One region of the Streptomyces sp. NPDC006430 genome, then DNA from elsewhere that is predicted to be linked to it. Evidence: riboswitches for the same ligand, from Rfam matches in the RefSeq annotation. Region 1 holds a riboswitch; each other region holds the start of a gene.

Evidence for each region. Region 1 has a riboswitch for thiamine pyrophosphate ahead of ABZZ20_RS32165 (thiamine ABC transporter substrate-binding protein). Riboswitches for the same ligand answer to the same signal wherever they lie in the genome.
Region 2: it holds a riboswitch for thiamine pyrophosphate, as region 1 does, so the genes downstream of both, thiC (phosphomethylpyrimidine synthase ThiC) here and ABZZ20_RS32165 (thiamine ABC transporter substrate-binding protein) in region 1, are expected to answer to the same signal.
Region 3: it holds a riboswitch for thiamine pyrophosphate, as region 1 does, so the genes downstream of both, thiO (glycine oxidase ThiO) here and ABZZ20_RS32165 (thiamine ABC transporter substrate-binding protein) in region 1, are expected to answer to the same signal.

The regions. Positions count from the first base shown of each region.
Region 1 is NZ_JBEXQA010000037.1:19,780-30,091, reverse strand. It holds gene rpsB (30S ribosomal protein S2) at 1-66, shown strand, start outside; gene tsf (translation elongation factor Ts) at 202-1,038, shown strand; gene pyrH (UMP kinase) at 1,201-1,980, shown strand; gene frr (ribosome recycling factor) at 2,065-2,622, shown strand; gene ABZZ20_RS32175 (phosphatidate cytidylyltransferase) at 2,622-3,698, shown strand; gene rlmN (23S rRNA (adenine(2503)-C(2))-methyltransferase RlmN) at 3,887-4,999, shown strand; TPP riboswitch at 5,058-5,166, shown strand; gene ABZZ20_RS32165 (thiamine ABC transporter substrate-binding protein) at 5,252-6,352, shown strand; gene ABZZ20_RS32160 (iron ABC transporter permease) at 6,412-8,028, shown strand; gene ABZZ20_RS32155 (ABC transporter ATP-binding protein) at 8,028-9,059, shown strand; gene ABZZ20_RS32150 (EamA family transporter) at 9,022-9,948, opposite strand; gene ABZZ20_RS32145 (hypothetical protein) at 9,992-10,312, opposite strand, start outside.
Region 2 is NZ_JBEXQA010000009.1:63,025-73,336, forward strand. It holds gene ABZZ20_RS15885 (YibE/F family protein) at 126-1,571, opposite strand; TPP riboswitch at 1,611-1,756, shown strand; gene thiC (phosphomethylpyrimidine synthase ThiC) at 1,751-3,538, shown strand; gene ABZZ20_RS15895 (glycosyltransferase) at 3,638-4,816, opposite strand; gene ABZZ20_RS15900 (hypothetical protein) at 5,048-5,866, shown strand; gene ABZZ20_RS15905 (hypothetical protein) at 5,895-6,719, opposite strand; gene ABZZ20_RS15910 (metallophosphoesterase) at 6,870-8,090, opposite strand; gene ABZZ20_RS15915 (LacI family DNA-binding transcriptional regulator) at 8,322-9,437, opposite strand; gene hisC (histidinol-phosphate transaminase) at 9,799-10,312, shown strand, end outside.
Region 3 is NZ_JBEXQA010000006.1:240,006-250,317, forward strand. It holds gene bfr (bacterioferritin) at 1-49, opposite strand, end outside; gene ABZZ20_RS12420 (sulfite oxidase-like oxidoreductase) at 252-884, shown strand; gene ABZZ20_RS12425 (deoxyribonuclease IV) at 924-1,799, opposite strand; gene pknB (Stk1 family PASTA domain-containing Ser/Thr kinase) at 1,803-3,749, opposite strand; gene ABZZ20_RS12435 (thiazole synthase) at 3,977-4,771, opposite strand; gene thiS (sulfur carrier protein ThiS) at 4,777-4,977, opposite strand; gene thiO (glycine oxidase ThiO) at 4,974-6,179, opposite strand; TPP riboswitch at 6,177-6,289, opposite strand; gene ABZZ20_RS12450 (FAD-dependent oxidoreductase) at 6,382-7,605, shown strand; gene ABZZ20_RS12455 (Rv2175c family DNA-binding protein) at 7,695-8,060, shown strand; gene thiE (thiamine phosphate synthase) at 8,134-8,784, shown strand; gene metF (methylenetetrahydrofolate reductase [NAD(P)H]) at 8,888-9,805, shown strand; gene ABZZ20_RS12470 (hypothetical protein) at 9,857-10,312, shown strand, end outside.

The DNA of each region.
Region 1 (10,312 bases):
GTCGAGGCCCCCGCTGCTGAGGCCCCCGCCGCCGAGGCGCCGGCCGCCGACGCCGAGCAGGCCTGACCCACTGAGAGCGCCCGGCGTTCACGCGCCGGGCACTCACAGCACGGACGATGACGGCGGGGGAGCCGCGCCACGAGCGCGCCTCCTCCGCCGTTCACCCGTAGATCTACGACTTCGAGAGAGAATCACAGACTCATGGCGAACTACACCGCCGCTGACGTCAAGAAGCTCCGCGAGCTCACCGGCGCCGGCATGCTGGACTGCAAGAACGCGCTGGTCGACTCCGACGGCGACGTCGACAAGGCCATGGAAGCCCTCCGTATCAAGGGTCAGAAGGGCGTCGCCAAGCGCGAGGGCCGTTCTGCCGAGAACGGTGCCGTCGTCTCCCTCATCGCCGACGACAACACCTCCGGTGTCATCGTCGAGCTGAAGTGCGAGACGGACTTCGTCGCCAAGGGCGAGAAGTTCCTGGCCGTCGCCAACCAGCTGGCCGCGCACGTCGCTGCCACCTCCCCGGCCGACCTCGAGGCGCTGCTGGCCTCCGAGATCGAGCCCGGCAAGACCGTCACGGCCTTCGTGGACGAGGCGAACGCCAACCTCGGCGAGAAGATCGTCCTGGACCGCTTCGCGCAGTTCGCCGACGGCTACGTCACGGCGTACATGCACCGCACCATGCCCGACCTGCCGTTCCAGATCGGCGTCCTGGTCGAGCTCGACAAGGAGAACGCCGAGGTCGCCCGCGGCGTCGCACAGCACATCGCCGCGTTCGCCCCGCAGTGGCTCTCCGCCGAGGACGTCCCGGCCGAGAAGGTCGAGTCCGAGCGTCGCATCGCCGAAGAGGTCACCCGCGCGGAGGGCAAGCCCGAGGCTGCCATCGCGAAGATCGTCGAGGGTCGCGTCAACGGCTTCTTCAAGGAGGCCACCCTCCTCGGCCAGCCGTACGCGCTGGACAACAAGAAGTCCGTCCAGAAGGTCCTGGACGAGGCCGGTGTCACCCTGAAGCGCTTCTCGCGCATCAAGGTCGGCATCTGAGTCCGTCCGTACACGACGGACACCGGACCCCGGTAGGGTCTGAAGCAGTCGTCCGCGTGCGCGCGGAACGACCGCAGATCTGACGAGGAGGCCATTGCCGTAGAGGGAACCGCGAGGACCCACCGGCAATGGCCTTCTTCGTATGTGCACGAGGAGATCTCCATGAATCAGGGCGTGGACACCCACACCGCTTCCGACCACAAGAGCGACCACGACAAGAAGGGCCGCCGCTTCATGCTGAAGCTGTCGGGCGAGGCCTTCTCCGGCGGCGGAGGACTGGGCGTCGACCCCGACGTCGTCCATGCCATCGCGCGGGAAATCGCCGCGGTGGTCCGCGACGGCGCGGAGATCGCCGTCGTGATCGGCGGCGGCAACTTCTTCCGTGGCGCCGAGCTGCAGCAGCGCGGCATGGACCGCGCGCGGTCCGACTACATGGGCATGCTCGGCACCGTCATGAACTGCCTCGCCCTCCAGGATTTCCTGGAGAAGGAGGGCATCGACTCCCGTGTGCAGACGGCCATCACCATGGGCCAGGTCGCGGAGCCGTACATCCCGCTGCGCGCCGTACGGCACCTGGAGAAGGGCCGCGTCGTCATCTTCGGCGCCGGCATGGGCATGCCGTACTTCTCCACCGACACCACGGCCGCCCAGCGCGCCCTGGAGATCGACGCCGAAGCCCTGCTCATGGGCAAGAACGGTGTCGACGGGGTCTACGACTCCGACCCGAAGAAGAACCCCGAAGCGGTGAAGTTCGACGCGCTGGAGTACAGCGAGGTGCTGTCCCGCGACCTCAAGGTCGCCGACGCCACCGCGATCACGCTGTGCCGCGACAACAAGCTGCCGATCCTGGTCTTCGAGCTGCTCGCCGAGGGCAATATCGCCCGCGCCGTCAAGGGTGAGAAGATCGGCACGCTCGTGAGCGACCAGGGCACCCGGGCCTGAGCGTTCCGACGCCGGGCCCGGCCTCGCAGGGCCGAGCCGCCCCGCCCGCCTGAACCATCCATATCTGACATGCAGGAGCACGTGGTGATCGAAGAAATCCTCCTCGAGGCCGAGGAGAAGATGGAGAAGGCCGTCGTCGTCGCCAAGGAAGACTTTGCCGCGATCCGCACCGGTCGTGCGCACCCGGCGATGTTCAACAAGATCGTGGCGGACTACTACGGCGCCATCACCCCCATCAACCAGCTCGCGTCGTTCTCCGTGCCCGAGCCGCGCATGGCGATCGTGACCCCGTTCGACAAGAGCGCCCTGCGCAACATCGAGCAGGCCATCCGCGACTCCGACCTGGGCGTCAACCCCAGCAACGACGGCAATATCATCCGGGTGACCTTCCCCGAGCTGACGCAGGACCGCCGCAAGGAGTACATCAAGGTCGCGCGCACCAAGGCCGAGGACTCCAAGGTCTCGATCCGCTCGATCCGCCGCAAGGCGAAGGACGCCCTCGACAAGCTCGTCAAGGACAAGGAGTCCGGCGAGGACGAGGTGCGCCGCGCGGAGAAGGAGCTCGACGACACCACCGCGAAGTACGTCGCGCAGGTGGACGAGCTGCTCAAGCACAAGGAAGCCGAGCTCCTCGAGGTCTGATGAACGACTCTCCCTGGGCCACGGAGCCGGTTCCGGCGGGTCCCGCATACGATGCGCTGGTGGGCCCGCACACTCGGCCCATGCCCATCGTGCCCGATGCCGCCGGCCGTGACTTCGACGACCGGGAAGCACGCGATCGGGGGGCCGCCGCCGACGGCGGCCCCCCGATCCGCGCCGAGACGCCGCCGCAGGAGCCCATGCCCAGCCCACCGCCTCCGCCCTCGCAGGCACCGCAGGACGCCTCACCCCCGCCGCAGAAGAAGCGGGCGGGGCGCGACCTGCGTGCCGCCATAGGGGTCGGTGTCGGCCTCGGTGCGGTGATCTTCGCTTCGTTGTTCATCGTGAAGGCGGTCTTCGTCGGCGTCATCGTCGTCGCGGTCGTCGTGGGCCTGTGGGAGCTCACCTCCCGGCTCCAGGAGAAGAAGGACATCAAGGCGCCGCTCGTCCCGCTCGCGGTCGGCGGCGCCGCCATGGTCATCGCCGGATACATCCGGGGGGCCGAGGGCGCCTGGGTAGCCATGGCCCTGACCGCGCTGGCGGTCCTGGTCTGGCGGATGACCGAACCGCCCGAGGACTACCTCAAGGACGTCACGGCCGGCGTCTTCGCGGCCTTCTACGTGCCGTTCCTCGCCACGTTCGTGGCGATGCTGCTCACTGCCGACGACGGCCCGCAACGGGTGGTCACCTTCCTGGTCCTGACCGTGGTCAGCGACACCGGTGCCTACGCGGTGGGCTGGCGCTTCGGCAAGACCAAGCTCGCGCCCCGCATCAGCCCCGGCAAGACCCGCGAGGGCCTGCTCGGCGCGGTGGCCTTCGCGATGGCGGCCGGCGCGCTGTGCATGGAGTTCCTGATCGACGGGGGCATCTGGTGGCAGGGGCTGCTGCTCGGTCTCGCCGTCGCGGTCAGCGCCACGCTGGGCGACCTCGGCGAGTCGATGATCAAGCGGGACCTGGGCATCAAGGACATGGGCACCCTGCTGCCGGGCCACGGCGGCATCATGGACCGGCTCGACTCCCTGCTGCCCACCGCCCCGGTGGTGTGGCTGCTGCTGGCGGCGTTCGTCGGCACGGGCTGACCCCGGTGGTCACCGACCCGTCCTGACCGGTCCCGGCCTCCCCGGCTTCCGCCGGCGGGCGGTTCATCGGGGGACCGCGGCGGGCGGGGGCGACGTACGTCCGAAGGCTTCGGGTGGGTCCGGCCGGTTACCCTTGAAAGGCGCGCTGCTTCTGCGGCGCGCCTTTCGTCTTACGAGGAGTACCTGCCATGGCCCGCCCCGTCCCGGGAGAGCTCACCTTCGTCGCCCCTCGCGGAGCCAAGAAGCCGCCCCGGCATCTCGCCGACCTCACGCCCGAGGAGCGGCGCGAGGCGGTCGCCGCGATCGGTGAGAAGCCGTTCCGGGCCAAGCAGCTCTCGCAGCACTACTTCGCCCGCTACGCGCACGACCCGGCGCAGTGGACGGACATTCCCGCGGGTTCCCGCGAGAAGCTCCAGCAGGAGCTGCTGCCCGAGCTGATGAACGTCGTCCGGCACATCTCCTGCGACGACGACACCACCCGCAAGACCCTGTGGAAGCTGCACGACGGCACGCTCGTCGAGTCCGTGCTGATGCGCTACCCCGACCGGGTCACCATGTGCATCTCCTCGCAGGCCGGCTGCGGTATGAACTGCCCGTTCTGCGCCACCGGCCAGGCCGGTCTGGACCGCAACCTGTCCACCGCCGAGATCGTCCACCAGATCGTCGACGGCATGCGTGCACTGCGCGACGGCGAGGTCCCGGGCGGCCCGGCCCGGCTGTCCAACATCGTCTTCATGGGCATGGGCGAGCCGCTCGCCAACTACAAGCGGGTCGTCGGTGCCATCCGTCGCCTCACCGACCCCGAGCCCGACGGCCTGGGCCTGTCGCAGCGTGGCATCACCGTGTCCACCGTCGGCCTGGTGCCGGCGATGCTGCGGTTCGCCGACGAGGGCTTCAAGTGTCGCCTCGCGGTCTCGCTGCACGCCCCGGACGACGAGCTGCGCGACACCCTCGTCCCGGTGAACACCCGCTGGAAGGTCCGCGAGGTCCTCGACGCGGCCTGGGAGTACGCCGAGAAGTCCGGTCGTCGCATCTCGATCGAGTACGCCCTGATCCGCGACATCAACGACCAGGCCTGGCGGGGCGACCTCCTCGGTCGGCTGCTGAAGGGCAAGCGCGTCCACGTCAACCTGATCCCGCTGAACCCGACGCCGGGCTCGAAGTGGACCGCCTCGCGTCCGGAGGACGAGCGGGCCTTCGTGGAAGCCATCGCCCGCCACGGCGTGCCGGTGACCGTACGTGACACCCGCGGTCAGGAGATCGACGGCGCGTGCGGCCAGCTGGCCGCTTCGGAGCGCTAGCTTCCGCTGTTCTCCGCCTCCGTTCGGCCACGGGGTACCCTGTGGCCGAACCAATTGCATATTCCGACAGGGGAGCGCCACAGCGCTGAGAGTGCGGCAACCGTAGCTGCAGACCCTCTGAACCTCGCCCCGGTCATTCGGGGTAGGAAGTTCGGTCACCACTCAAGCTGTTGCGCCCTGCCCGGCGACCGCTCGCACTGAGCGCCGGGCAGGGCCGCGTCTTCTCCTGGTCATCCCAGGAGGAATTCACCAGTGAGCACCACCAGGAAGTTCGCGGGCGCAGCGCTCGCGGCCGCGCTCGGCGTCACCACGCTCAGCGCCTGCGGCGGCGGGAGCCCGGACAAGTCCGCCGACGCCGAGAGCGGAGGGCCGAAGCCCAAGACGGTCACGCTCGTCTCCCACGACTCCTTCAACGTGACCGACACGGTCCTCAAGGAGTTCGAGCAGCAGAGCGGCTACACCGTCAAGGTCCTCAAGTCCGGGGACGCGGGCGCCGCCCTCAACCAGGAAATCCTCACCAAGGGCTCCCCGCGCGGCGACGTCTTCTTCGGTGTGGACAACACGCTGCTCTCGCGCGCCCTCGACAACGGCATCTTCACCCCGTACGAGGCCAAGGGCCTGGCCGAGGTGAAGCCCGAGTACGTGCTCGACAAGGAGCATCGGGTCACCCCGATCGACTCCGGCGACATCTGCGTGAACTACGACAAGGCGTACTTCGCCGAAAAGAAGCTGGCCCCGCCGCAGACGCTGGATGACCTGATCAAGCCGGAGTACAAGAACCTGCTGGTCACCGAGAACGCGGCGACCTCCTCGCCCGGACTCGGATTCCTGCTCGCCTCCGTCGGCAAGTACGGCGAGGAGGGTTGGAAGGACTACTGGAGCAAGCTCAAGGCCAACGGCGTGGAGGTCGTGGACGGCTGGGAGCAGGCCTACAACGAGCGCTTCTCCGGTTCCGCGGGCGGCAAGAAGGCCAAGGGCGACCGTCCGCTGGTCGTCTCCTACGCCTCCAGCCCGCCGGTCGAGGTCCTGTACGGCGAGCCGCAGCCGGCCGAGGCCCCCACGGGCGTCTCCACCGGTACCTGCTTCCGCCAGGTCGAGTTCGCGGGCCTGCTCAAGGGAGCGAAGAACGAGGAGGGCGGCAAGGCGCTCCTCGACTTCCTGGTGAGCAAGAAGTTCCAGGAGGACATGCCGCTCCAGATGTTCGTGAACCCGGTGGTCAAGGACGCGAAGCTGCCGGAGCTGTTCACGAAGCACGGCGTGGTCATCGAGAAGCCCGAGGACGTGGCTCCGCAGACCATCGCCAAGAACCGTGAGCAGTGGGTCAAGACGTGGTCCTCGCTGGTCGTGAAGTAGGACGCGAGAGCACTCCCGCGAAGGAGGGCGTGCGCGCCGCGGCCGTCAGGCTCGCTCTGATGGCCGTGCCGCTCGCCTTCTTCGGGCTGTTCTTCGCCTACCCCGTCGTCGCGATCGTCGGCCGCGGGATCAAGACCGACGAGGGTTGGCAGGTCGGGCGGATCGGCGAGGTGCTGGCCCGGCCCGACATCGCCGAGGTGCTCTGGTTCACCACCTGGCAGGCCTGTGCGTCCACGGCGCTCACGCTGCTGATCGCGCTCCCCGGCGCGTACGTCTTCGCACGCTTCGAGTTCCCCGGCAAACAGGTGCTGCGGGCGATGGTCACGGTCCCGTTCGTGCTGCCGACGGTGGTCGTCGGCACCGCCTTCCTCGCGCTGGTCGGGCGCGGCGGGCTGCTGGACGAGTGGTGGGGCGTCCGGCTGGACACCACCGTGTGGGCGATCCTGCTCGCGCACGTCTTCTTCAACTACGCGGTCGTCGTACGGACGGTCGGTGGCCTCTGGGCGCAGCTGGACCCGCGCCAGGAGGAAGCCGCTCGGGTGCTGGGCGCCGGGCGGTTCACGGCCTGGCGACAGGTGACCCTGCCGGCGTTGGCACCGGCGGTGGGCGCCGCCTCGCTGATGGTGTTCCTGTTCACCTTCACCTCCTTCGGCGTCGTACAGATCCTGGGTGGACCCTCGTACGCCACGCTGGAGGTGGAGGTCTACCGGCAGACCGCCCAGCTACTGGACCTGCCGACGGCCGCCGCCCTGACGATGGTGCAGTTCGTCGCGGTCGCTCTGATCCTCGCCGTCCACGCCCGGACCGTCCGCAGGAGGGAGACCGCCCTGCGGATGGTGGACCCGGGGCGGACCGGACACCGGCCGACCGGTCTCGGGCAGCGCGCCCTGCTGGGCGCGGTCCTGTTGACGGTGGCCCTGCTGATCGTGGCGCCGCTGGGCGTGCTGGTGGAACGGTCCTTCGACGCCCCCGGCGGGTACGGGTTCGGCTTCTATCGGGCACTGCAGGACGCGGGCGCCGGTGGAGGAACGTTCCTGGTGCCCCCGCTGGAGGCGATCTGGAACTCCCTGCAGTACGCGCTCGCGGCCACCGCCATCGCCCTGCTGATCGGGGGGCTCGCAGCCGCGGCGCTGACCCGGCGCGCGGGTCGGTTCGTGCGCGGGTTCGATGCCCTGCTGATGCTCCCGCTCGGGGTGTCGGCGGTGACGGTCGGCTTCGGGTTCCTGATCACCCTGGACGAGCCACCGCTGGACCTGCGGACCTCCTGGATCCTGGTGCCGCTGGCCCAGGCACTGGTCGGCGTGCCCTTCGTCGTACGGACCATGCTGCCGGTGCTGCGCGCCGTCGACGCGCGGTTGCGTGAGGCCGCCGCCGTGCTCGGGGCGTCCCCGCTGCGGGCCTGGCGGGAGGTGGACCTGCCGTTGGTGCGCCGGGCGCTGCTGATCGCAGCCGGATTCGCCTTCGCGGTCTCGCTGGGGGAGTTCGGCGCGACCGTGTTCATCGCACGGCCCGACCGCCCGACGTTGCCGGTGGCCGTGGCACGGCTGCTGGGTCGGGCCGGTGAACTGAACTACGGGCAGGCGATGGCCCTGAGCACGATTTTGATGCTGGTGTGCGCGGCGGCCCTGCTGGTGCTGGAGCGGCTGCGCCCCGACAAGACCTCGGGAGAGTTCTGATGACGTTGCTCTCACTGGCCGGGGTGTCGGTCCGCTTCGGCGAGCGTGCGGTCGTCGATGCGGTGGACCTGGAGGTCGCCGAGCACGAGATCGTCTGCGTGCTGGGGCCGAGCGGGAGCGGCAAGTCCACGCTGCTGCGGGTCGTCGCCGGGCTCCAGCCCGTCTCCGCCGGGCAGGTCCTGCTGGGCGGGGCGGACCAGGCGCGGGTACCCGTGCACCGGCGCGGGGTCGGCCTGATGTTCCAGGACCACCAGCTGTTCCCGCACCGGGACGTCGGCGGCAACGTCGCTTTCGGGTTGCGCATGCGGGGTGCCGGGCGGTCGTCGAGCGGCTCGTACGAGGCCCGGGTCGCGGAACTGCTGGAGCTGGTCGGGCTTCCCGGGGCCCAGGGCCGGTCGGTGTCCTCCCTTTCGGGCGGTGAGCAGCAGCGGGTCGCCCTGGCCCGGGCACTCGCCCCGTCGCCGAGGCTGCTGATGCTGGACGAACCGCTGGGCCAGCTGGACCGGGGGCTGCGCGAGCGGCTGGTGGTGGAGCTGCGGGAGCTGTTCTCCCGGCTCGGGACCACGGTGCTGGCCGTCACCCATGACCAGGGCGAGGCGTTCGCCCTGGCCGACCGGGTGGTGGTGATGCAGGAGGGGCGGATCGCGCAGGCGGGGACCCCGCTGGAGGTTTGGCAGCGACCTGCCTCGGAGTTCGTCGCCCGCTTCCTCGGGTTCGAGAACGTGATCCCGGCGACGGTGGCGGGCGGGGCCGCCGCGACCGCGTGGGGGAAGGTCGTGGTGCCCGCCGGGTCGCCGGAGGGGGAGCGGCGGATCCTGGTCCGGCCCTCGGGCGTGGTGCTGGCTGCCGCCGGCCTGCGGTGCGAGGTGCTCGCCCGCACGTTCCGGGGCACGCACGTGGCGTTGCGGCTGCGCCCGGAGGCAGGACCTGTGCTGGAGGCGGCATGCGGACTGGCCGGTGCCCCCGAGGTGGGCGATCGGGTCGCGGTCTCCTTCACCCCGAGCGAGGTGGTTGTCCTCCCGGCGGCCTGACCGGCGCTCGGGTACTGCGCCGGGGGCGGCGCAGCGCCCCGAGGTACACCCCGGCGAGGATCAGCGGGGTTCCCAGCAGCAGCGTGATGGTGAGCGGTTCGTCGTCGAGCCAGGCCGACGCGGTGATCGCGAACACGGGGACCACGACGAAGGCGTACGCGGCGCGGGAGGCGCCCCAGTGCTGGATCACCAGCAGATAGCAGACGAAGGTGAGCACGGAACCCGCCACGACCAGATAGGCGAGCGCCCACCAGGTGGTGGCGCGTTCGGGGAGCACCCAGCGGTCCCCCGCGAGGAGGGAGCCGGCGAACAGGGCCACGGCGCCCGCCACCATCCCCACCGCGTTCATGGTCACGGGATGCACCTTCGGTAGCCGTTCCACCAGCACGGCCGACTGGGCGAAGCAGAGCACGCTGCCCAGCAGTGCCAGAAGGGACAGCAACGGTACCGACCCCTGCAGGGGCGCCCGGGAGATCACGGCCACCCCGGCGGCGGCGCACAGGGTGCCGCCGAGGGCGGTGGGCCGCAGTCGCTCCTGTCCCTGCAGCACCGAGAGCAGCAGCGTGACCAGGGGCACCAGCGCGAGCGTCGTCTGCCCGATCCCCGCGTGGATGTCCACGAGCGCGTAGTACGTCAGGGCGAAGGTGACCCCGAAGTTCAGCAGCCCGAACAGAGCGGCGCCGACGAGCGCATTCCCGCGCGGCCACGGCAGTCGGAGCGCGACCACGACGAGGGCGAGCAGCAGCGCCGCGGCGCCGAACCGCAGGGCGGCGCTCCACAACGGGTCGAGCTCGCGGACGCAGAGCCTGATCCCCACGGCGTTGCCCCCGGCGAACAGCGCGCCGGCCACGAAACAGGCCGGCGCCACCCGGTCGCCACGGTGGTCCATCTCCTCACCGTAGGGCGCCCCCGAGGAACTCGCCGGGCCTGCGTCAGGGGACGGGAACGGGCTGCTGCTCCTGCGCGGGGGTATCTGCTCCGTCGTGGTTGCCGTACCAGGCCACGGCGACGGCGCCGGTCACCGCGAGGACGAAGCCCAGTACGGCCAGCCACGCCAGGCCCGGCCGGGACGCGTCGCCCAGCCACAGCACGCCGATCGCACCCGGAAGGACGGTCTCGCCGACCACGAGCGCCGCGGTCGCGCCGTTCACCGAGCCGATCTGGAGGGCGACCGTATGCAGGTACATGCCGCCGACGCCCGCCAGCAGAATGGCGTACAGGGCCGGGTCGGCGAGCAGGGTGCCCAGCTCGAA
Region 2 (10,312 bases), on a different contig from region 1:
GTCGAGCCGCCCCGGGCCCCCGAGCCACCCGGGTCAGCCAGCCGCTCCGGCCCCGCGCGGACGCCGCACCGCGTACGAACCGATCAGCCGTTCCCGCCGGCCGCACCGTCGGAGCCGCCGCTCCGTCACCGCTTGCGCCGCCGCCCCCGGCCCCCGCGGACCGGCCCCGAGGCCGCTGCGCCGGCCGGGGTTCCCGGCCGGTCGGCGGAAACGACCAGCGCAGCCAGTGCCGTCGTCACCGGGACCGAGGCCACCAGACCGATCGACCCGACGAGGGTCCGTACGATCTCCTCCGCGACCAGTTCACTGTTGGCCACTGAACCCATGCTGCTGTTGGCGATCGAGAACAGCAGCAGGAGCGGCAGCGCCGCACCCGCGTAGGCCAGCACGAGGGTGTTGACCACCGATGCGATGTGGTCGCGGCCGATCCGGATGGCCGCACGGTAAAGGGCGCGCGAGCCCATTGAAGGGTCGGCCTGGTGGAGTTCCCAGACCGCCGAGGTCTGCGTGACCGTCACGTCGTCGAGCACCCCCAGCGATCCGATGATCACGCCGGCGAGCAGCAAACCGCTCATGTCGATGTTCGGGTAGAGCCCGTGGATCAGCCCGGTGTTGTCATCGGTGTTGCCGCTGAGGAACGCCCAGTCGATGAACAGCGAGCCCAGCAGGCCGATCAGCAGCAGTGAGACCAGCGTCCCGAGGACGGCGACGGAGGTACGGGCGGTCAGGCCGTGGCACATGTAGAGCGCGATGAGCATGATGGCGCTGGCGCCGACGACCGCGACGACCAGCGGGTTCGATCCCTGCAGGATGGCCGGGAGGATGAAGAGCGTCAGTACGCCGAAGCTGACGACCAGCGCGATCAGCGCGAACACACCGCGCATGCGGCCGACGACGACCACCGCCACCGCGAAGACGGCTGCGAGGAGCGCCAGGGGCAGTTTGCGGTTCACGTCGATCACGGAGTACTGGAGGTCCCGGGGCGCGTCCGGTGCGTACGCGACGACCACCTCCTGGCCGTCGGCCAACTGCCGAGGTGCGCCCGGCTGGACGATCTCGAAGAAGGTGCGGCCCTTGTCTGACCCGGTGCTGACCTCGATGGTGGCCTTCTTGCACTCACCGGTCTGCGCAGCCTGGGCCTCGCGGCCCTCCGGGGTCGACGTGTTGCCGGTGGGCGGCACCTGCGAGGCGTTCACGGATTTGCAGTCGACCCGTTCGACCGCGACGACGCGGCCCTGCTGCGTCTGGCGGTCGAAGCCCACTCCGGAGCGCTCGTGGGCGGGCGCGCCGCCCGGCCAGAGCAGCGCCATGCCGACGAAGACGGCGACGGCGAAGGGGATCAGCACGGCCGCGATGACCTTGCGCAGGTGCTTCGAGACGGGTGCCGCCGGCCCGTGGCCGTGGCCGTGGCCGTGCGAATGACCGCCGTGGGAGTGGCCGTGGGATGGGCCGTGGTCGTGCCCGGGGTCCGTCTGCGCGTGGTCAGAGCGACCCGTGGGCTCGATGGGCTCGGTGGTGGGCTGCGGCGAAGACGTCACCGGCAGATCATCGCAAGAGATGAGGGGGCCCACTGTTCAGCACGCCACAGATGACGCTAGCGTGGGGTCACCTTTGCACAACGCGGGAGCTCGGAGCACCGGGCTGAGAGGGCGCTGATCACCGTACGCGCGGCACGCATGCGTACGGGACGAGGCTGCGTCGACCGCCGAACCTGTTACCGGGTAATGCCGGCGTAGGGAGATCAGGTCTCATGACCATTCAGGACGCACGCACGCCTGCCGTCAGCCAGGACGCCGACGGCCAGACCGAGCGCCAGCCGGGCTGGCACAAGGGCTACGTGGCGGGCTCGCGCCCCGACATCCGGGTGCCGGTCCGCCAGGTCCACCTCACCAACGGCAAGGACGTGACGCTGTACGACACGTCCGGCCCGTACACCGACCCACAGATCGAGACCGACGTGCGCCGCGGCCTGCCGCCGCTGCGCGAGAACTGGATCATCGGCCGAGGTGACACCGAGGAGTACGCGGGCCGTCCCGTGCGCCCCGAGGACGACGGCATCAAGCACACCTCGCCGCGCGGTGGCCTCAAGAACCTCGACGCGGTCTTCCCGGGCCGTCCCCGCCAGCCCCGCCGCGGGCGTGGCGGTGCCGCCGTCACGCAGCTCGCGTACGCCCGCCGTGGGGAGATCACCCCGGAGATGGAGTACGTCGCGATCCGCGAGAACGTCTCCCCCGAGGTCGTACGCGAAGAGATCGCCGCAGGTCGTGCGGTGCTCCCGGCGAACGTGAACCACCCGGAGATCGAGCCGATGATCATCGGCAAGCGGTTCCTGGTGAAGGTCAACGCCAACATCGGCAACTCTGCCGTCACCTCCTCCATCGAGGAGGAGGTCGAGAAGATGACGTGGGCGACCAAGTGGGGCGCCGACACGGTCATGGACCTCTCGACCGGCCGCAACATCCACACCACCCGCGAATGGGTGCTGCGCAACTCCCCGGTGCCGATCGGCACCGTGCCGCTGTACCAGGCACTCGAGAAGGTCGACGGCCGCGCCGAGGACCTGACGTGGGAGATCTACAAGGACACGGTCATCGAGCAGGCCGAGCAGGGCGTCGACTACATGACGGTCCACGCCGGCGTGCTGCTGCCGTACGTGCCGCTGACCGCCCGCCGTAAGACCGGCATCGTCTCGCGTGGCGGCTCGATCATGGCGGCGTGGTGCCTGGCGCACCACAAGGAGAACTTCCTCTACACGAACTTCGAGGAGCTCTGCGAGATCCTCGCGGCGTACGACGTCACGTACTCGCTCGGGGACGGCCTGCGCCCCGGCTCGATCGCGGACGCTAACGACGCGGCCCAGTTCGCGGAGCTGAAGACGCTGGGCGAGCTGAATACGATCGCCAAGCGGCACAACGTGCAGACCATGATCGAGGGCCCGGGACACGTCCCGATGCACAAGATCAAGGAGAACATCGACCTCCAGCAGGAGATCTGCGAGGAGGCGCCGTTCTACACGCTCGGCCCGCTGACCACGGACGTCGCCCCGGCGTACGACCACATCACCTCCGGCATCGGCGCCGCGATGATCGCCTGGTGGGGCACTGCGATGCTCTGCTACGTCACGCCGAAGGAGCACCTGGGCCTGCCCAACCGTGACGACGTGAAGACCGGCGTCATCACGTACAAGATCGCCGCGCACGCGGCGGACCTGGCCAAGGGCCACCCGGGCGCCCAGGAATGGGACGACGCCCTGTCCGACGCGCGGTTCGAGTTCCGCTGGGAGGACCAGTTCAACCTGGCCCTCGACCCGGTCACGGCCCGCGAGTTCCACGACGAGACGCTCCCGGCGGAGCCGGCCAAGACCGCGCACTTCTGCTCCATGTGCGGTCCGAAGTTCTGCTCGATGAAGATCTCCCAGGACATCCGCCGTGAGCACGGCGGCGACTTGAAGGCCGAGGAGATCGAGGCGGGTATGGCGGAGAAGTCTGCCGAGTTCGCGGCGAGTGGCAACCGGGTGTACCTCCCGCTGGCCGACTGACCGGCCCGACCTCGCCGTTTCGCTGCTCTGGGGAGGCAAGAGGGGCTCCTCAGAGCGGCGCGCGGCACGGCTTGCCGAGATCGTCGGCAAGCCCTCGCGTCAGACCTTCGCGCGGCCTTTTGCACCACCCTTGGCGTTGCCTTTCGCGCGGCCCTTCGTGCGGCGCGATGTTTCACGTGAAACAGGGACGGAGAGCCCACTACGGGCTGCGGCGAAACCGCGGTTGACCTCCGTCTGTCGGCGGTAGGCATCGGGCAGGTCGGGCAGGGCGAGCAGCCGGTTGCAGGCGCGCAGTGACGCCTTCGCGTCGCCCACCCAGTACGCGGCGACGGAGTGCTCGAAGAGCAGCCCCCACCGGTACACCCACGGCTGGACGAACAGCAGGTCTGCGGGAGCCGGCTGGTCCAGGACGGCCGTGGTGATCGCGTGCGCCGCATGGTGGCGGCCCATCATCCGTAGGCGCGAGGCGAGTTCGTAGCAGGCCTCCAGCCGGGTGGGCCGGGATTCCCATGCGAGTGAAAGGGCGTCCATGGCGGTTGGCCAGTTCTCGGCCTCGGCGTTCAGGACTCCGACCTGGAGCAGGGCGTAGTAGACCTCCTCGGCCCAGCCGCCCATGGCCGCGCGGCGCTCGTAGAGCCGGATCGCTTCCGCCGTGTCGCCCATGTCGCGCATCGTCTGTGCGAGGTAGAAGATCGTGCGGGTGTTGGAGGGGTCACGCTCCAGCTCGGCGCGGAGCAGCCGGGCGTCCCGCTCGAACTTGTCGTGCCGGGAGCCCCCGTCCGCATGGTCCTCGATGAAGAGCGCGTCGAGGTTCTCCTGGGCACCGGCGCGCTCGTCGTGCTCGCCGGAGCGGTCGCACGTGAGGTACTCGTGGGTGACGCCCTCGTACCGCCACGGGAGGTCGCCGCGTACCAGGCGCTTGATGCGGTACTCCGTCGCGCCCTCGTGGCGCAGCATGTACGACTGCGCCGTGAGTCGGGGAAGCGGACCGGTGCGGCGCAGAACAAGGTCGGCGTCGAGGAGGAGTAGGTAGTCGGCTTTGCCGCGGGCGCGAGCGATGTTGAGGCTGCGGTTGTGCCCGAAGTCGATCCAGGGCTCCTCGTGGAGCTCGCCGGGGATGCCGCGCAGGGCGTGCCGGATCATTTCCTGGGTGCCGTCCGTGGACCCGGTGTCCGAGATGACCCAGGTGTCGATGAGGTCCCGTACGGAGTCCAGGCAGCGCTCGATGACGGCGGACTCGTTCTTCACGATCATGCAGAGGCAGATGGTCGGCTTCACGGCCGCTGACCCTAGGGACGGGTCCGGGCCGGCAGGGGGCGGCACGCCGCGGTGCGACCCCGGGTGGCCCCGAACACACCGCCATGTGGTGGGAGGCGCTGGTCCGATCCGCTGACGAGCGGGCGAGCCGGAGCGATCTGCGGGGCAGGGGACTTCAAGATGACCCGCGGAGTCCGGTCCTATTTCCGGACTTTGGAGACCATTCGATCCGGTGTTCGCGAGGAGCGGTACATGAGTTCTGAGGACAGGGCCCGATCCATCCTGGGGCCTTTGCCCCGACGGGCCGGCTGGCTGGCCGGAGGCACCTTCGCCTCCGTGGCGCTGGTGCTGGCGAGTATCGCGGCCCCGGCTGCGGTCGGTGCTCCGCAGCCGTCGGGGACGGTGGTGGCGCAGGGCGCGGACCGCTGCGACGTGGCGAAGAGCAAGAACAAGGCGATGCGCCCGGCAAAGACGGCCGGCCAGCCTTCGGCTGACAGGTGCCGGACCGGACCGGCCGGGCCGCGCGGCCAACGAGGCCCTACGGGTCCGACCGGTCCGACCGGTCCGACCGGTGCGCAGGGTGTAACAGGTCCGACGGGTCCGACCGGGCCGCAGGGACACAGGGGCGAGCAGGGGCGCAGGGGTCCCGCTGGCCCGTGCCAGGACGTTGACTCCGTCACCTTCGAGGGGGCCGAGTACAGGGCCGTCCTCACCAACGGAAAGGCCTACGCGGGTATCCGCCCCATCAACGCCGCTCCCCCCATCAACGCCGCTCCCCCCATCGTCGCCGGCCCCTTCATCTGGTACGACCTGACCAATGGCTTCGCGCCGCCGCACACCTTCCCGACCAGGGCCTGTGCCATCTCCGTCGCCAACAACGGCGACAACCGTGTGTCGATCGGAGTCCTGACTACAACGAACCTGCTGTTCGAGACCCTCTGTACCCGGAGCGGACCGCCCACTGCGCCGACCCTCGTCTGCGACAAGGTATGGGTGCCGGTCAACTCCGTCAGTAGCGCCACCCTCCGCGGCAAGTTCGCCCACGCTCTCGGGCGTGAAGACCGCAACTGACCTCCGTGAAACGGACGTCGGGCAGTTCTCACTGCGGCTTGTGCTCCGGGCCGCCGAAGTCGGGGCTGGTGAAGTCCGGAGGCGTGTAGCCGGGCCTGGGACCCTGTGACGGGGATCCCGGGCTGGTGAAGTCGGGCCGGGTGTATCCCAGGTTGGGGATGCGCCCGGCCTTCGGCGTACGGGGGGCCGGACGGGTCGGCCCGGCGCTCGGGTCGGCCAGTGCGTCCCGCAGGAACGGCAGGATGCCCCGCTCCAGCAGGGCGTGCCGCCAGGCCTCGCGGGCCCGTGCGACCTCGTCGGGTACCGCCTCCGTATCGTCCTGTGCCACCACCTCGGTCGCGCGGTTGCGGACGGCCGTCACCAGCAGCCCGATCACCGCGAACAGCAGGGACACCACAGTCAGCGCGCCGAAGAGCCAACCTGCCGTCAGCATCGTTTCGGCGAAGGCCGGTTCCGGCTCGACCGCCTTCAGGATGTAGCCCACCAGCAGGAAGATCAGCATGGCGGTGCCCGCCAGGACCGGTGCGAGCACCGCGACCACCGCGCTGACGCCCACGCCGTCCTCGCCGCCGCCCTGCCCGGTGCCGTGGTCCCCCGTCGATCCACGGGTGGACAGGGCCTCGTCGCGCCGTTCCCCGCGGAGTTTCACGTAGTGGTCGTACTCGGCCGCAGCCGCGGCCGACAGCAGTGCACTGGCCGCGATGGCCATCGTGCGCAGCTGTTCGGCGTTCAGACGTTCGCCGAGGGTGGCGAGCTCGGGCCGTTCGTGCGCAGTGCGCAGCGCCTCGTCGAGGAGCCGATCGAACTCCGGTCGGTCTTCGGTCAGCAGGTGCGGAGCGCTGTTCATGTGCATCCCCCGATGCTCCGTGGGGACCGGTTTGCCCGCGTAGACCCGGGCGCCGGCACAAACGGAGGAGAGCCTGCTACGGATAGGGCGATGGTAGAGCGCCCATGCCACGCGGTGACAGGGGCTTTCCTTAAATTACCCCGCTTCTGATAACCGTCAGTCGTTCAGCGGGAGTTGTACGACCAGCAGTTTGCCCGCCATCGTCACCCCGCCGTCCATGGCGATGGCGAGGCCCTCCGCGTACACGTGCGGGCCGTCCACGGCCTCCGGGCCGCGCGATTCGTCGCCGTCCTCGGTGCCCACTTCGCCGAGCAGGTAGGGGATGGGGCTGTGCCCGTGCACGACCCGGCCGCCGCCGTAAGTGTCGAGGAGTTCGCGCACCGCCTGGGGTCCGGACTCCTCGTCGCGGAAGGCGAACCGCTTGGTGAACTTGCGGAACAGGTCCCAGGTGATGTCGGCGTCGTTGCGGTTGAGTAGCTCGTGGATGGTGTCGTTGACGTCCTCGATGGAGTCGCCGTAGTCGCGGTACGCGGTGGTGTCGGAGTGCAGGAGCAGGTGCCCGTCTTCCAGGACGGCCGCGTCCAGCCGCGACATCCACTGCAGGTGTACGTCCTCCAGGCGCTCCATGTCGGTGCGCTGACCACCGTTGAGGAGCCAGGCGGCCTGGAAGGTGGCGGTGCCGGCGCCCGAGGCGACCGGGGTGTCGCCGAACCGCTTGGCGCCGATGAGCAGCAGTTCGTGGTTGCCCATGAGGGCCTTGCAGTAGCCGCCGGCAGCGGCGGCCTCGGCGGACAGGCGCATGACGAGGTCGATGACGCCGATGCCGTCGGGGCCGCGGTCAGTGAAGTCGCCGAGGAACCAGAGGCGGGCGTTGCCGGCCGACCAACGCCGGTCGGCGTCGATCAGGCCCTGGGCCTGGAGTTCGGCGACGAGCTCGTCCAGGTAACCGTGGACGTCGCCGACCACATAGAGCGGGCCGGGGCCGGAGGCCGCCGGGGTCTCCGGGGGGACGTACTGGACCTGGACGGTGTCGCCGGGTCCGCCGCGGCTGATGATCGGCAGATCGCGATGCGTGGGGGTGTAGCCCTCGAGGTCGTCCTCTTCGGCCGGCCCGCCCGCAGCGGGCGGCGGGGGCACGGGGGTCGGCGGCGGGGGCACGGTCGGTGCCGGGGGCGCGGTCGGCGGCGGGGGCACGGGTGCGGCGGGAGGCGGCACGGGCGCGCCCTCCCCGTAGTACGCGGGGTATTCGCCGTACACGGGGGCCTCGTCGGGAATCCCGGCGGGCACGCCGTACGGGGCGGGCTCGGTGACCGGAACCCGGAAGTCCCGCAGCGTCTCCGTCCGCATCGCGGGTCCCTGACCGGCCCCCTGAGTCATCGACCCCTCCACCACCGTCGCGCTGCCGTACACCTGCGGACCTTCCTGACCTCCGGGGCGGAGGGTCCGTGATGTCGTGCGCCCATCATAGGAATGCAGCTCGCGCTCTGTGACGCACCAGGGGTGGTGAATCCTGGGCGGAACCAGTCGTTCCTGTCGCTTTATCCCGAAATGGATGTTTCTGAAATCCGAGGCGCAGCCGTTGGCCTCGCCGGTATCGCGGTGGAACGGTCAGTCTTGTGCCGGTGATCGGGGTGGGCTGACGGTCGTACGGGGCTGCCTGCGCTGCGAGGAGGTGCGGACGATCAGCTCGGTCGGGACGACCTGTTCGACCGGTCGCCCGGTGTCGACCCCCTCGATGGCGTCGATGAGCAGCTGCACGACGGCGGTGCCGATGCGGCGCGGTTTGAGGGAGAGCGTGGTGATGGGCGGTTCGGTGTTGGCGTACACGGTGGACTCGCTGCAGCACACGAGCAGCAGGTCCTCCGGGACCCGCAGGCCGTAGCGCCGTGCGGCGGCGAGCAGATCCGTCCCGTTGGGGTCGAAGAGGCCGTAGACGGCATCGGGTCGGTCGGGACGGGCGAGCAGCCGGTCCGCGGCGACCGCACCCGCGCACGGGTCGTGGGCGGGATAGGACTCGTAGACGGGGTCCTGACCGACGCGCTCGCACCAGCTGAGGTAGGCCGTGGTCGAGAGCCGGGTGTAGGTGTCGGTGGTGGTGCCGGTCAGCAACCCGATACGGCGGGCGCCGGCGGCGGCGAGGTGGTCGAGCAGGTTGAGCACGGCGGCCTCGTGGTCGTTGTCGACCCACGCGGTGACGGGGAGGGAGCCGGCCGGACGGCCGTCGGAGACGACCGGCAGACCTTGGCGGACCAGTTCAGTGACGACGGGGTCGTGATCGGAGGGATCGATGACGACGGTGCCGTCGAGGGCCACGTTGGACCACACGTCGTGTCGAGAGGTGGCGGGGAGGATGACGAGGGCGTAGCCGCGGGCGAGCGCGGCGGAGGTGGCGGCCCTGGCCATCTCGGCGAAGTACGCGAATTCGGTGAAGGTGAAAGGTTCATCCCCGTACGTCGTCACGGTCAGGCCGATGAGGCCCGACTTGCCGGTACGGAGGGTGCGGGCGGCGGCGGATGGGCGGTAGCCCAGCCGGTCTGCGACCTCGCGAACGTGGCGGCGGGTGGCGTCCGGCAGCCGCCCCTTGCCATTGAGGGCGTCGGAGACGGTCGTGATCGAGACGCCCGCTGCGGCGGCCACGTCCCTGATGCCGGCCCGGCCCTGTCGGCCGGCGGCCCGCCGGGTGGTCTCGGTCCGGCTCACGTGATGCTTCCCTGCTGCTGTCATGGCGTGCCGATAGTAGGGCTCGGTGGGGCGGGTGGTCCGGATGCATATGCACGCGTTGACAGGCACGATTCTGCATGGTTCGCCACCCCCAATGACCTTGGAAATGAAGGAAATTGAGAGCGAGGGGTGAGTGGGGCGTTTGTCGGCGGGTACGAGCATGCCAAAGCGGTGCGGTCTCGGGACGGTCTCAACTCACCTGTACGAGGGATGCGCGCCACGGCGCGGGCCACCGGCGTGCGCATATATGCGTGCGCTCCCCCGCAATCCAGGCGCGGCCATTTTCGGAAGGGTGGAATCCTCATAAGGTGAGCAGTATTGAGTCGACGGCGACGTCGGACGGGACGGTCTAGGAGGACCTGCGGTGAGCGAGAAGAGCCCGAAGCTGCGCGCCGAGCTGGACGGCATCCCCGTCTACAAGCCGGGAAAGCCCGCCGCCGCGGGCGGCGCCGTCGCGTACAAGCTGTCATCTAACGAGAACCCTTACCCCCCGCTGCCCGGCGTGCTGGAAAGCACGGTCGCCGCGGCCGGCCGGTTCAACCGCTACCCGGACCTGGCCTGCACCGCTCTGGTGAACGAGCTCGCGGAGCGGTTCGGGGTCCCGGCCGAGCACATCGCCACCGGCACGGGCTCGGTGGGCGTGGCCCAGCAGCTGGTCCAGTCGACGGCCGGCCCGGGCGACGAGGTCATCTACGCCTGGCGGTCCTTCGAGGCCTACCCGATCATCACGCAGATCTCGGGTGCGACGCCCGTGCAGGTCCCGCTGACCGACGGGGACGTTCACGACCTCGACGCGATGTTCGACGCGATCACCGAGCGGACCCGGCTGATTTTCGTCTGCAACCCCAACAACCCCACCAGCACCGCAGTGCACCGTG
Region 3 (10,312 bases), on a different contig from region 1:
CGGTCAACTGCTCGTTCAGAAACTCGATGACCTCGGGGTCGCCCTGCATCGCAGAGGCTCCTTCCAAGCAATGTCAGCTACGTGACGGGGCCGGGGCACCTCCCGGCCGGAGACCGGGGGGAGTGCGCGCATCCTCGCACCGCCACGGGGGGTCGTCCAGTAAGTACCTCCTTAGTGGGAGTTGCCATGACTTGCCCGTATAGGGAGGTACCAGGTCGTGACCACCCCGCAGCGTCTGTCACCATGGAGCCATGGGTCAGCCGGAAAGCCGGGAATCTCCGGAAGCAGAGCAGCTGGAGCTTCCACCGGGGCAGCGGTTGCAGCGAGGCTGGCCGGTCACCCACTACGGGCCGGTCCCCAAGTTCAAGCCGGACCGCTGGGAGTTCCGCGTCTTCGGGGCCACCGCCGACGGCGAGAAGCACTGCTGGAACCACGAGGAGTTCACGGCCCTGCCGTTCGAATCGGTCGTGGCGGACCTGCACTGCGTGACGAAGTTCAGCATGCTCGGCGCCGAATGGGGCGGGGTCCTCGCCCGCCGGATCCTCGCCCTGGCGCCACCGGCGCCGCAGGTCACGCACGTGATGGTGTGGGCCGAGTACGGTTTCAGCTCCAACCTGCGGCTGGCCGACTTCGCTTCCGAGCGCACCGTGTTCGCCACCCACCAGGGGGGCGAACTGCTCACCGCCGAGCACGGTTTCCCGGTGCGGCTCGTGGTTCCGCACCTGTACGCCTGGAAGGGTCCCAAGTGGGTCCGCGGCATCGAGTACATGACCGCCGACCGCCGCGGCTTCTGGGAGGAGCGCGGCTACCACAACATCGGCGACCCCTGGCGCGAGCAGCGCTACTCGTACCAGGAGGAGCCGGGGGACGGCCCCGAGCTGTAGCCGGTCGTGACGGCGAAGACGATCGCTACGGGACAGCCCTCAGGGCTGGTGGAAGCCGCGCAGTTCCTTCAGCAGCGCCACGTCCCTCGCGTGCCCCTCCTTGCCGCCCGGCGTCTCGATGATCAGCGGGACGCCCTCCGTCGCCGGGTGCGCGAACAGCTCCGCGAACGCGTCCCGGCCGATGTGACCCTGCCCGATGTTGGCGTGGCGGTCCTTGTGGGCGCCCACGCCCTCCTTCGAGTCGTTGGCGTGGATCAGCTTCAGCCGCCCCTCGCCCACCGTGTCCACCAGCAGGTCGAGCGTCTGCTTGACCCCGCCCGGCTCCGCCAGGTCGTGCCCGGCGGCGAAGACGTGGCAGGTGTCCAGGCAGATCCCGAGCTTCGGATGGTGGTCCAGTGCCTCGAAGTACGGACCGAAGTCCCAGGTCCGCGAGCACAGCGAGGAGCCCTGCCCGGCCGTGGACTCCAGCAGCAGGAACGGGTCGTCGTCATGCGTCAGCTCGTCCAGCAGGGCCAGCACGTGCTCCCTGACCTGCGTGTACGCCGCCTCCCGCGGGCGCCCTCCGGTCGCCGAGCCGGTGTGGACGACCACGCCGAGCGCGCCGATCTCCCGGCCGCGGCGCAGTGAGTGCCGCAGGGACTCCACCGACTTCTCGACGGTCGCCTCGGTGTGCGAACCGAAGTTGATCAGGTACGGGGCGTGCACGTACGCCGGGATCGACCCGGCCGCGCACCCGGCACGGAACAGTTCGTCCTGCGCCGGGTTCCCGACCGGGGTGGCCCAGCCGCGCGGATTGGCCACGAAGACCTGGACGGCCTCCGCCCCCATCTCGCGGGCGTACGTCAGGCCCACCGAAGCGAGCCCGCCCGCGACGGGGATGTGCCCGCCTACGGGATTGCGCACGGCCCGTTCCATCCGCTACAGCCCCTTGGTCCGCAGGACGATCGTGCTGCCCTCCGGGGCGCTCTGGCCGCCCGCAACCGACTGGGCGTCCACCGTGTTGCGGAAGGAGAGGAACGGACGTTCCACCTTCACCTTGAAACCGGCCGCCTCCAGCGTCCTGCGCGCCGCGTCCGCCTCCTGCCCGATCACGTTCGGCACCGGGATCTGACGGGGGCCCTTGGAGAGGGCGAGCGTCACCGTGTCGCCCGCCGCGGCCTGGGCGCCGGCGCCGACCGACTGGTTGGCGACCGTACCGGCCGGGAAGGGCGAGTTGATCTGGTCGGCGGCCGTCTCGACCTTCAGCCCGAGGTCCTGGAGGGCTTCTCGGGCCTGGTCGAGGGGCCTGCCGGTCACGTTCGGCACCGGCACCGGCCGGCCCTTGCTGACCACGATCGTGATCGCCGTGTCGGGTGCCCGCCGCTGTCCGCCCCCCGGGTTGGTGTCGATCACCGACCCCTGCGCGACGTCCTGGCTGAACGCCTGCGTGATCAGGCCGGGCGCCAGACCGCTCTTGGTCAGCTCGGCCTTCGCCTCCTCCAGCGGCCGGCCCTTGAGATCGGGCACGACGACGACCTGCGGACCGCGCGAGACGGTCAGCACCACAGCGCCGTTCCCGCGGATGCGCTTGCCGCCCGCGGGGTCGGAGTCCATCACCGTCCCGCGGTCGAAGGCGTCGCTGAACTTCCGGTCGACCCGCTTCACGCCGAGCCCGGCGGCGGACAGCTCGGACTTGGCCTGCTCCTCCGTCTTGCCGAGCAGGTTGGGGACCTTCGTGAACTGGCCCGAGTTGATGTACCAGACCCCCGTGCCGAGGCCCAGGGCGAGCAGGACCCCGACGACGACGAGGAGCACGCCGCGGCGCGGTCGACGCCCCGCCGGGGGGGCCGGCGGCTGCGGCAGCGCCTCGGGACCCTCCGGGAGCTCCAGCCGGGAGGTGCGCTGCACGAGCTGGTCCCCGGCCACTGCCGAGGACGTCCTCGGCGGTGTCGCGACGGGCCGCGGGACCACGCTGGTGCGGTCCTCGGTGGAGCTCCGCTCCACGGCACGGGCCTGCGGCGGTATGGCGTCCAGCTCGGCGTCGGTCAGTCGCGCCCGGACGTCGAGGGTCAGCCCGAGGAGGGCGGCGGCGTCGGAGGGCCGCAGGTCCGGGTTGCGGGCGGCGGCGCACGTGACGAGCTCGTCGAGGCCGACCGCGAGACCGGGGACGGCTGCCGACGGGGGCGGCACGTCCTCGTGGAGCTGCTGGTACAGCACCTGGGCGGGGGTGCCGCCGGTGTGCGGCTTGGAGCCGGTGAGCATCTCGTACAGGACGACGCCGCAGGCGTAGACGTCCACACGGGTGTCGCCGAAGCCGGTCTCGATCTGCTCGGGTGCCAGGTAGGAGACGGTGCCGAGGACGGAACCGGTGGTGCTGGTGACCGTGTCGACGGACCGGACCAGTCCGAAGTCCGCCACCTTGACCCGTCCGTCGTCGCCGATCAGGACGTTCTCGGGCTTCATGTCGCGGTGCACGAACCCGGCCCGGTGGGCGGCGCCGAGGGCCGCCAGGACCGGTTCGAGGATGTCGAGGGCCGCGCGGGGCTGGAGCGCGCCCCGCTCGCGGAGCACGTCGCGCAAGGTGCAGCCGGAGACGTACTCCATGGCGAGGTACGTGTACGGCCCGTCGGTGCCCTGGTCGAAGACGGCGACGACGTTGGGGTGGGCGAGACGGGCGATGGACTTCGCCTCGCGGATGAACCGGTCGACGAACGCGCCGTCGGCGGCGAGGGCCGGATGCATCACCTTCAACGCGAGGACGCGGTCGAGGCGGGTGTCGACGGCCCGGTAGACCGTGGCCATGCCGCCGGCCGCGATTCGGGCATCGATGCGGTAGCGGCCGTCGAGCGTCTGCCCGACGAGGGGGTCATCCAGGGTCGTGTCCACCCGGCGATTCTACGAGCGTCCGGGACGGCGCCGGGCTGGGGCGGGTCGGGTTGCAGCGCACCTGTGACGTCCCGCCACCGTTTCCCCTCCCGTACCGCGCCCCGCGGCGCGCCCGGTTTCCCCTCCCGCACTGCGCCCGCACGAGCCCCGGCGCCGCCGCCCCGAGCCCCGTACGACGGGCGTCGGCGGGGCCGGAGCGGCCGGCGGGAACCTCCCCGCGGCAGCGGTCAGAAGGCCGGGCGTTCCGGGTCCAGAGCGGCCCGGCCCTCCGTGGGGGATGAGGCCTCGGCGAAGCGGCGTTGCGGGATGCGGCCCGCGCGGAAGGCCAGGCGGCCCGCCGACACCGCGTCGCGCATGGCCGCGGCCATCAAGGCGGGGGCCTGCGCCCGCGTCACCGCGGAGGCCAGCATCACTGCGGCGCACCCCAACTCCATCGCCAGCGCCACGTCCGACGCGGTGCCCGCGCCCGCGTCCAGGATCACCGGCACGCCGGCCCGCTCCGCGATGAGCTCGAAGTTGTGCGGGTTGCGGATGCCCATGCCCGAGCCGATCGGGGACCCCAGCGGCATGATCGCCGCGCAGCCCGCGTCCTCCAGTTTGCGGGCCAGTACCGGGTCGTCGTTCGTGTAGGGCAGCACGGTGAAGCCCTCGTCCACCAAGGTCTCCGCCGCATCCAGCAGTTCGACCCCGTCCGGCAGCAGGGTCCGCTCGTCGGCCACCACTTCCAGCTTGATCCAGTCCGTGCCGAGCGCCTCCCGGGCCAGCCGGGCCGTCAGTACCGCCTCGCCCGCCGTGAAGCAGCCCGCGGTGTTCGGCAGGACAGCGATCCCGAGGCGGGACAGCACCGAGAGCACCGAACCCTGGACGGTCGGGTCGAGCCGGCGCATCGCCACCGTCGTGAGCTCCGTACCGGACGCGATCAGCGCCCGTTCCAGCACGTCCAGGCTCGGGGCCCCGCCCGTTCCCATGATCAGGCGGGACGAGAAGGTCCGGCCGCCCAGCACGAAAGCGTCGTCTGCCATCGCGTTCAACCCCCCTGCACAGCGGTGAGGACCTCGACGCGGTCGCCCTCGCCCACCGGCGTGAGCGACCACTGCCCGCGCGGCACCACGGCCTCGTTGAGTGCGGCCGCGACGCCGGACGGTGCCGCGGTCAGGGTGGCGACCACCGCGTCGAGGGTGGTGCCGGCCGCGACCTCGCGCGGCTCGCCGTTGACGGAGATGGTCATGCGTAGGACTCCTGACGTGCGGGGCAGAAGCGGCGCGGGGTGAACGGGCGGGCGATCTCCGGCAGGCTGCCGGTGGTCAGCAGGTCCGCCATCACATCGCCGGTGAGCGGGGTCAGCAGCACCCCGTTGCGGTAGTGCCCGGTGGCCACGTGCAGGCCGGGCAGGTCGGTCGGGCCGAGCAGCGGGGCGTTGTCCGGGGAACCGGGCCGCAGTCCGGCCCGGGTCTCGGTCAGCGCCAGTTCGGTGATGCCGGGCACCAACTCGTGTGCGTCGCGGAGCAGTTCGTACACCCCGCCCGCGGTGACCGTGGTGTCCCAGCCGAGTTCCTCGCTGGTGGCGCCGATGACCAGCTCGCCGTTCTCGCGCGGCACCAGGTACACGTGGCTGCCGCGCACGACCGCCCGTACCGTCCGCGACAGGAACGGCGCGTACGCCGCCGGCACCGCGAGCCGGAGCACCTGCCCCTTCACCGGCCGTACGGGAGGCAGCGCGTGGGCCGGTACTCCGGCCAGCTTGCCGCTGAGCGAGCCGGCCGCCAGGACCACCTGGTCGGCGCGCAGCTGCGTACCGTCGTCGAGCAGCGCGCCGACGGCCCGGTCGGCGGTCACGAGCAGCCGCTCCGCGCCCGCCCGTCGGATCTCCACGCCGGCGCCCTCGCAGGCGGCCAGCAACGCGGCTGCCAGGCGGCGCGGATCGACCTGGTGGTCGCCGTCCACGCGCAGGCCGCCGCGCACGCCGGGGGCCAGCATCGGCTCCAGGCGGCGGCACTCGCGGCCGGTGAGCCACTCGGACTCCAGCCCGCAACGGCGTTGCAGGGCGTGCAGCTCGCGCAGGTGGAGCCGGTCGTCCGCGTCGAGGGCGACCGCGAGGGTGCCGCAGGCGCGGTAGCCGATGTCCGTCCCGCCGCTGGCGTCGGCCAGCTCGGCGGCGAACTCCGGGTAGCGGGCGGCGGAGGCGAGGCCCAGGCCCAACAGGGCCTCCTCGCCGTAGTGCAGCTCGGAGACGGCGGCGAGCATGCCGGCCGCCACCTGGGCGGCGCCGCCCCCGGGCGCCGGATCGGCGAGCACGGTCCGCAGCCCGCGCTGCGCCGCCCGCCAGGCCGTGACCAGTCCGATGATCCCGCCCCCGATGACGAGGACGTCGGATCCCGCGGTGGGTCCCGCGGTGGGTCCTGTGTCGGATCCCTTCCGAGATGAATGCATGGGCGTCCAGCCCCTCCCTTCGCCGGCATGACCCGGATCAGGTTCGTACGGTCGGAGGCCGTCCAGCCTCCCTCTCAGCCCGGTGCGTCCGGACTCCCGCGATAGGTACGGCAGCCAGGTTAACCCCGGTGCCGGCCCCGGGTAAGGCTGCCTCCCCGGGCCGCTATTCCTGACGTACTGTCAGATCGCTAGGGTGGGTGGCGTGAGCGAGCAGACGGAACAGACACAGAGCGGCGTCGTCATCGTCGGCGCCGGAATGGCCGGGGTGCAGACCGCGGTCGCCCTTCGTGAGCAGGGGTGGAGCGGCCCCGTGACCCTGTTGGGCGCCGAGCCCCATCAACCCTACGACCGGCCTCCGCTGTCGAAAGCGGTCCTGCTCGGCAAGGCCGAGGACTCCGCCTTCGACGTGGACTTCGAAGGGCTGGACATCGAGCTCCGCCTCGGTGTCGAGGTCACCGGGCTGCGGGCCGCCGAGCGCGAGCTCGACACCGAGGCCGGGCCGGTCCCCTACGAGGTCCTCGTGCTGGCGACGGGAGCCGAACCCCTGACCCTGCCCGGGGCCGAAGGCGTCCCCGGCGTGCACCTGCTGCGCACGCTGGACGACGCGGCCCGGCTGCGACCGGTGCTGGCCGAGGCGCCGGCGACCGTGGTCGTGGGGGCGGGGTGGATCGGCGCGGAGTTCGCCACCGCGGCCCGGGAGGCGGGCTGCGCGGTGACCGTGGTCGAGGCGGCGGACCGGGTGCTGGCCGGGGCGCTGCCGGCGGAGGTCGCGGCCCCCATGGCGCAGTGGTACGAGGAGGCCGGGGCAGCCCTGCTGACCGGCGCCAAGGTGGCCTCGGTGGAGCCAGGGCGGGTCCTGCTCGCGGACGGGCGGGAGCTGCCGGCAGGGGCGGTCGTCGTGGGCATCGGAGCCCGGCCGGCGACGCGGTGGCTGGCGGGGGCGGGGGTCGAGCTCGGCGCGGACGGCTCGGTGACGGCGGACGCGTACCTGCGGACCTCCCTGCCCGGCGTGTACGCGGTCGGCGACTGCGCCTCGTTCCCGTCGGGGCGGTACGGGGCGCGGCTGCTCGTGCACCACTGGGACAACGCGTTGCAGGGGCCCCGGGTGGTCGCGGCGAACATCGTGGCGCGGGCCCCGGTCCAGGTCTACGACCCGGTGCCGTACTTCTGGTCGGAGCAGTTCGGGCGCTTCGTGCAGTACGCGGGGCATCATGCCGGGGCGGACGAGCCGGTGTGGCGGGGCGACCCGGCCGCCGAGGCCGCCTGGTCGGTGTGCTGGCTGCGGGACGGGGTGCTGGTCGCGGTCCTGGCGGTGGGCCGGCCGCGGGATCTGGCCCAGGGGCGGAAGCTGATCGAGGCGGGCGTTCCCGTCGACCCCGCGAAGGTCCGGGACCCCGCGACCCCGCTGAAATCGGCCCTGGCGTAGGGCCCGGCCCCGGGCGTGGGGGAGCCGCCGGGACCCGGACGGGTCGGCTCGGGTACCGGCGGCCAGTCCGAGGTGGCAGGCTTGTCCTCGTGACCGAGATTGACGCAAAGATCGATGCCCTTGTCCCCGCCTGGCTGTACCTCCCCGACATCGCGGAGATGCTCGACATCGAAGTGACCCGGGTCCGCCAGCTGGTCAAGGAAGGTCAGCTGATCGCCGTGCGCCGCGGTGAGAACCGCGCGCTCCAGGTGCCCGCTCCCTTCATCGACGGCGACAAGGTGGTCAAGGGCCTCTCCGGCCTGCTGACCGTGCTCCGCGACGACGGCTTCTCCGACGAGGAGATGCTGGAGTGGCTCTTCACCGCCGACCCGACCCTGCCCGGCACCCCCGTGCAGGCGCTAAGCGAGAATCGCGGCACGGAGGTGAAGCGCCGCGCTCAGGCGCTCGCCCTCTGAGTCGAGCCGCCTGATCCATCTGCGGTGCGCGGGCCCCGGAAGGCCCGTGCACCGCTCCCACCCGGGGGTACCCATGTCCGCGAACGCCCTGCTGTCCGATGCCCGGCTCTACCTGTGCACGGACGCCCGCACGCGGCAGGGGGACCTCCCCGAGTTCCTCGACGCCGTCCTGGCCGGCGGCGTGGACATCGTCCAGCTCCGGGACAAGGGCATGGAGGCCGGCGAGGAACTGGAACACCTCCAGGTGTTCGCCGAAGCGGCCCGCAGGCACGGCAAGCTCCTCGCGGTGAACGACCGCGCCGACGTCGCCCACGCCATCGGCTCCGACGTCCTGCACCTCGGCCAGGGCGACATCCCGGTGCCCGCAGCCCGCGCGATCCTCGGCGAGGACGTCGTGATCGGCCGTTCTTGTCACGCCGAGTCCGAGGTCGACGCCGCCGTCGCCGAGCCCGGCGTGGACTACTTCTGCACCGGCCCCTGCTGGCCCACCCCCACCAAGCCCGGCCGGTACGCCCCCGGCCTCGGACTGGTCCGGTACGCGGCCTCGCTGGCTCCGGCCCGCCCCTGGTTCGCCATCGGCGGCATCGACGCCGGCAACCTCGACGAGGTCCTCGACGCCGGGGCCGCCCGGATCGTGGTCGTCCGCGCCCTCACGGAGGCCTCCGACCCGGGCGCCGCCGCCGCCGAGCTGGCCGAGCGGATCCGGGCCCGCGTCGGCGCGTAGGCGTCCTCGCCGTGACCCGCGTCGGACCCGGCGCGTGTCCAAAAACATGTCCAAAAGATGGACACGGCTTCGGCGTCCGGGAACCCGCGTCTAACCTGCCCGTATGGCCCTTGGAACCGCTTCCACCCGAACGGACCGTGCACGCACGGTCCGCGACCTGCTGGCGTCCGGGAGCCGGTCGTACTCCTTCGAGTTCTGGGCCCCCAAGACGGAGAAGGGCGAGCGCAACCTCTGGAACGCGCTGCGCCGGATCGAGGCGGTGGGCCCGAGCTTCGTCTCCGTGACCTACGGGGCAGGCGGTTCCACCCGCGGCGGTACCGTCCGGGCCACCCAGCAGATCGCCGCCGACACCACCTTGACCCCCGTCGCGCACCTCACCGCCGTCGACCACTCCATCGCCGAGCTGCGCAACGTGATCGGCCAGTTCGCCGACGCCGGCATCCGCAACATGCTCGCCGTGCGCGGAGACCCGCCGGGCGACCCCATGGGCCCCTGGGTGGCGCATCCCGAGGGCGTGCACTACGCGGCCGACCTGGTCCGGCTGCTCAAGGAGTCCGGCGACTTCTGCGTGGGCGTCGCGGCCTTCCCCGAGATGCACCCGCGCTCGGAGGACTGGGACACGGACATCCGCCACTTCGTGGACAAGTGCCGCGCGGGCGCCGACTACGCGATCACCCAGATGTTCTTCGATCCCGAGAATTATCTGCGGCTGCGCGACAGTGCGCAGAAGGCGGGCTGCGAGACCCCGATCATCCCCGAGGTCATGCCTGTTGTGGGCATCAAGCAGCTGGACCGGCTGCCACAACTCAGCAATGCAGTCTTCCCCGCAGCCGTGAAAGAGCGCATGCTCGCGGTCAAGGACGATCCGGCCGCTGTACGCTCCATGGGGATCGAGTTCGCCACGGAGTTCTGCGCGCGGCTGCTGTCCGAGGGTGTCCCGGGGCTGCACTTCATCACGCTGAACAACTCCACGGCGACTCTCGAGATCTACGAGAACCTGGGCCTGCACCAGCGGGCCTGATCGGCCGGCCCCCCTTTCCTGGGCGGTTGGCCGTACCGAGAGGTGCCACGCATGGGAATGACGGTCCTCTACATCGCGTTCGGTTTCGTCGCGCTGTGGCTGCTTGCCGAGGTCCTGATGCAGTACAAGGCCCGGCTGCGCTGGCGCCTGCTCGCGTTCGCCGGGTTCCTGGGCGTGGTCGCCGGGGTGGTGCTGCCGTCGGTGCTGGTCATCGGCGTCGGCGCGGCGGCGTTCGCCGTGGGCCAGACCCTGGTGACGCTCTCCTTCCGCAAGGGCTTCGAGGCCGGCTGGGCGCTGCGCCGGGGCGGCGAACCCGTGCGGAAGACCCGGCGGCGCCGGGCGGGCGGTCCGCGTCCCGAGCCCGCGTTGGAGGTCACCGGGCTGGAGTACGGGCCGGGTGGGGCGTCCGTAGACGCCGACGGGGCCGACGCGTCCGAGCAGGAGCAGTCGGAGCAGCCGGAGCCGCAGTTCCAGCCCGCGACCGCGGAGTACTACAGCCCGGAGCCG